DNA from 2 places in the Shewanella violacea DSS12 genome. Region 2 is predicted to be linked to the other one. Evidence: predicted binding sites of a transcription regulator. Region 2 holds the regulator's gene; the other holds the start of a gene.
The links. The regulator MetJ, encoded in region 2, represses methionine synthesis genes. The targets are predictions, from matches to a motif close to TAGACGTCTAGACGTCTA.

Region 1: the regulator MetJ is predicted to act here: its motif matches at 1,507-1,524, upstream of metE (5-methyltetrahydropteroyltriglutamate--homocysteine S-methyltransferase).

What each region holds. Positions count from the first base shown of each region.
Region 1 covers NC_014012.1:3,932,137-3,934,547, forward strand. Annotated here, with positions in the region: gene metE (5-methyltetrahydropteroyltriglutamate--homocysteine S-methyltransferase) at 1-1,356, opposite strand, end outside; gene SVI_RS16410 (LysR family transcriptional regulator) at 1,608-2,411, shown strand, end outside.
Region 2 covers NC_014012.1:4,242,628-4,245,038, reverse strand. Annotated here, with positions in the region: gene SVI_RS17635 (sulfite exporter TauE/SafE family protein) at 86-820, opposite strand; gene metJ (met regulon transcriptional regulator MetJ) at 985-1,299, opposite strand; gene metB (cystathionine gamma-synthase) at 1,532-2,411, shown strand, end outside.

The sequences.
Region 1 (2,411 bases), 310 kb from region 2:
GCTACGCAGGCCACGAATTGCTGGTGTCTGGGGGAATGAACCTATGGTTGTCGTAGGTAACAGAGGTAAATTAAACTTCTGCTGCTGTATAGATTGGCGGTTTGAAAACACGGTATCACGCTCGTAATCATCAGCTTTAAGCCCTGCGACTCTGTCGATAACTTGCCGATCGGCAGCGGCTTCACGTGCCTCTCTGCGCGCCACACATGTTGCCACTATGGTGTCTATTTCAACTTTATCGGCACTGTTTTCGGGAGTACTGAGTAGCGATTTAAGTTGAGTCAGCTCAGAGAGCTTCTGTTTTGCAAATGACACTTGTTGCTTAAGTGCTGGAGCCAACTCGGTCTCAACATCGAGATCCACCGGAGTATGCAGCAGTGAACAAGAAGGAGATATCCAGACTCGTCCCTTAAGGTCGTTCACCACAGGAGCGATACGCTCGGCAATCAAATCAATATCTGCCGCCCAGACATTACGTCCGTTTATCACACCTAAAGAGAGCACTTGCTCAGGCTGGAGATTTGTCGCAAATTTTGCAAGCTGCTCCGGAGCCGTGACCAAATCCAGGTGTAGACCGGCAACAGGCAAGGCTGAAACCAATGCTTGATGATGAGCAATGGTGCCGTAATAACTTGCCAGTAATACCTTAACCTCAGATGACTGCAGTGCCTCATAGGCAGAAGAAATAGCCCTCTGCCAATCGGCATCAAGTTCAAGGGCGAGAATGGGTTCTTCTAGCTGTACCCATTCAACACCTTGGCCATTGAAACGAGTCAAGATTTCGCTGTAAGTCTTAATTAACTTAGGCAACAAGGTGAGCTTATCAAATTCACTGCCCACAGATTTAGCTAAAAACAGGTAAGAAACCGGACCTAGCAGTACAGGCTTGGCTTCATAGCCCAGCGCTTTAGCCTCTTCAACTTCTTCAAAGAACTGCTCATAGGCCAGGCTAAATTCTTGATCTACTGTCAGCTCAGGCACTATGTAGTGATAGTTTGTATTGAAGTACTTAGTCATCTCGCCGGCAGGTGCATCTTGACCCGATGGCGCACGACCACGAGCGACTCTAAACAAGGTATCGAGATCGACATTAGCATCATCTTGATTTCTGTGACGCTCAGGGATGGCATTCAATGTCGCACTCAGAGTCAGAACCTGATCATAGAAGGCGAAATCACCAACGGGTAATAAGGAGACCCCAGCCTGAGCCTGCCACTGCCAATGTGTACGACGTAACTCCTTCGCCACTTGCTTGAGATCGGCCTGACTTATCTCACCACGCCAATATTTCTCTTGAGCAAATTTAAGCTCACGTTGACGACCAATTCTTGGAAAACCTAAGTTAGCTATCTGTATCGCTTTCGACGTTTGCATATTGTATACCTTTTTGCTTTAATATGAGCAGAATTCAGAGTAAACGCCTTTCAAGCAAACTGAGATGAGTAAAGAGGCTTATGAGTTATCTACTAGTTAAGTACTCACTAAATAATCTTTACCGCAGGCGTCTGGACGTCTAGAAGTTTATTGTGATAGTCTCACTCCTGACAAACGAATTGATTTCAAGCGCAACATGAGCAGAATTCATGTTGAGATAAAGTAGGTATAATATGATTGAGCTTAGACACTTACGTACACTAGTAGCCTTAAAAGAGGCGGGAAGCCTTGCTGGGGCGGCCAAGAAACGCTTTGTCACTCAGTCGGCTCTGTCTCATCAGATTAAGGAATTGGAGACCCGGATCAACTCCTCTATCTTTATCAGAAAGAGTAAGCCTCTCTCTTTCACTCAAGAAGGCGCCAGATTACTTAACCTAGCCGAAGAGATATTGCCTAAGGTGGTTGAGACCGAATATGACCTTAAGCAGGGGCTCAATGACGAGCTTAACCGGCTGGGTGTAGGGATCGAATGCCATAGTTGCTTTAGATGGCTGATGCCTGTGATGGAACAATTTAGAACTGTATATCCAAATGTTAATTTAGATCTTTCCAGCAGACATCTATTTGATTCACTCAACGCACTGGAGATCGGCGATCTCGATGTGGTGCTCACATCCGATCCCGTACCCGGACAATCCATTGCCTATCAGCACCTGTTCGATTTTGAAGTTAAGCTAGTAGTAGCCAAGGATCACCCTCTGGCCAAGCTGGAATACGTTACCCCTAAACAACTTAAAAAACTCGCGATCATCAGCTACCCAGTGCCCCTACAACGACTGGATCTATACCGTCATTTCTTGGAGCCTGCGGGAGTCGAAGCGGGTAAGCAGATCAGCTGCGATCTCACCATGATGCTATTACAACGTATAGCCTGTAAAGATGGCGTGGCAGCACTGCCTACCTGGTCTATCAGCGAGTCTTATGGGCTAAACTTAACCGCACTTAAACTAGGGCCTGAAGGCTTGAAACGCCCCTTA
Region 2 (2,411 bases):
CCTTCTCGCAGCAGCTTTGCTGCGTTCTCCGAGGGGTAAGCTCCGTACTCACAGTGACGGAGTCACGCTCTCGTATCTCTCTTTTCTATAATTCCATTAACGACTTTACGGCTAACAAAACTGAACTGATTGAACATAAGATGAGGGTTGCGGTGCGAGTCTTATCTTTATCTACTCGTCCTATCAGTCTTCCCGCCACTAGATAACCTAAGATCACCGATGGCATAAGCAACAGAGATAGCCATATATGTCTGACATTGATAAAGCCAGTGACGGCTAAAATAGCCAAGGCAATTAATGAACTGAAGACAAAGAAGGCTGATAGCGCGGCGCGAAACTGACGGGCATCTTGTCCTGAAAGCAGAATTGCTAATGGCGGGCCGCCGATAGCGGCAATATTGCCAAATATGCCAGATATCACGCCGGCGCCAAATAGACTCTTGCGGTTAACGGCTAAGTTGAACTTGAGTAAACTTAAAATGACTGCCGCGGCAACTATGCCTGATATGGCCAAGCCAAGAATTGCTTGTGGTGCATATATTAATAGTGCTACACCAATAAAGCCCCCTGGTATTCGCCCAAGTAGTGCATATTGCAGCCCATTAAACTTCAGGGCGCCTCGCTCTCTTATTAGTGTCAATAAGGAGATAGAGAAGCCCATGACGATAACCGGGACAGGTACCAACTCAGGATCGACAATATAGAGTAAAGGGGATGCGACAACGGCTAAGCCAAAACCTATTAGGCTCTGGGTTAAGGCGCCACAGAAGATAATTAACGAGGCTAGAGCCAGAGTTGTTGGATCTATCATTGAAAGCACGGCTTTTCTCTAAATTGTATTGTGAATGGCGAAATAGTTAGCACTATTTATCTGATGTATTAGTCTGACTCGATTGTTTCGGCAGGGGTGATACTAGTGTAGAAGAGAGCAGGGAGCGCAATGCGATCCCTGAAACTGACTGTTCAAGATTTTAGTGAGTCTGCTTACTCCACATCTTCCCAGGCGATACCCATCTGATCCATCAAGCGCTTCACTTCGGACGGGATAGTATCGGGCTTATCTTTAGACAAGTCATCATCGTTAGGCAGAGGCTGACCTGTGTATGCATGCAAGAATGCTTCGCACAGCAACTCACTATTGGTGGCATGACGCAGGTTATTCACTTGGCGACGGGTGCGCTCATCGGTAAGAACCTTAAGTACCTTCAAGGGAATAGAAACAGTAATTTTCTTTACTTGTTCATTCTTCTTGCCGTGTTCAGCATATGGGCTGATATAATCGCCATTCCACTCAGTCATTGACTCACCTGTATATTCAAAATTCGGGGCAGATTTTAACCCTTTAAATTGTACAGTCAAATTATTGCCTCTTATTTATGACAATTGCAAATAGATTTCCATATGTTTGGACGTCTAAACGGCTATATTCGGTTGACGCTAGGCTTTCCCTTAGGTACATTTAGACGTCCAGACATCTCTTAACCATTTTTTGTAGGGGAAAGGTGTTCAGTAAATAGTTTAGGAGTAGTAGATGACCGAACGTAAGTTAGCCACAATTGCAGTGCGTCAAGGGATTGAATCCGATACCCAACATGGTGCTGTGGTGCCCCCTATCTATTTATCGACTAATTATTGCTTCGATGGCCATAAGAATCCTAGAGACTTCGATTATAGCCGTTCGGGTAATCCGACTCGATCTATTCTTGGGGATGCCATTGCTAGCCTGGAAAAAGGCGCAACTGGCATAGTGACTTGTACAGGTATGGCTGCGATTACATTAGTGACTAGCCTGTTGGGTCCCGATGACCTGCTTGTGGTTCCCCATGACTGTTATGGCGGTAGCTATCGTCTGTTTACTAACTTGGCTAAGAAGGGAGCGTTTAAGTTAGCTGTTGTCGATCAGACCGACAGCGCTGCACTCGAAGTTGCTATTGCTCGCAAGCCTAAGATGGTCTGGCTGGAAACACCGTCTAATCCACTACTGCGTGTCGTCGATATCGAAGCTATTTCCAAGGCAAGTAACTTAGTAGATGCCTTAGTGGTGGTCGATAATACGTTCCTGTCGCCAATTCTACAGCAACCTTTGCTTCTCGGCGCCGATATCGTTATTCACTCGACCACTAAGTACATCAATGGCCATAGCGACGTAGTCGGTGGTGCCGTCGTCGCTAAGGATGCCGAGTTAGGTGAGTTATTACATTGGTGGTCGAATACCTTAGGCCTAACTGGGTCAGCCTTCGATAGTTATCTAACCTTACGTGGTATTCGTACCCTTGCGGTACGTATTCGTGAGCATCAGGCTAATGCTCAGCGCATATTAGAAGTATTAACCACTAGTTTGGCCGTGGAAAAGGTATACTACCCGGGTCTTGAAACACATCCGGGTCATAAGATTGCCGCGAAACAGCAGA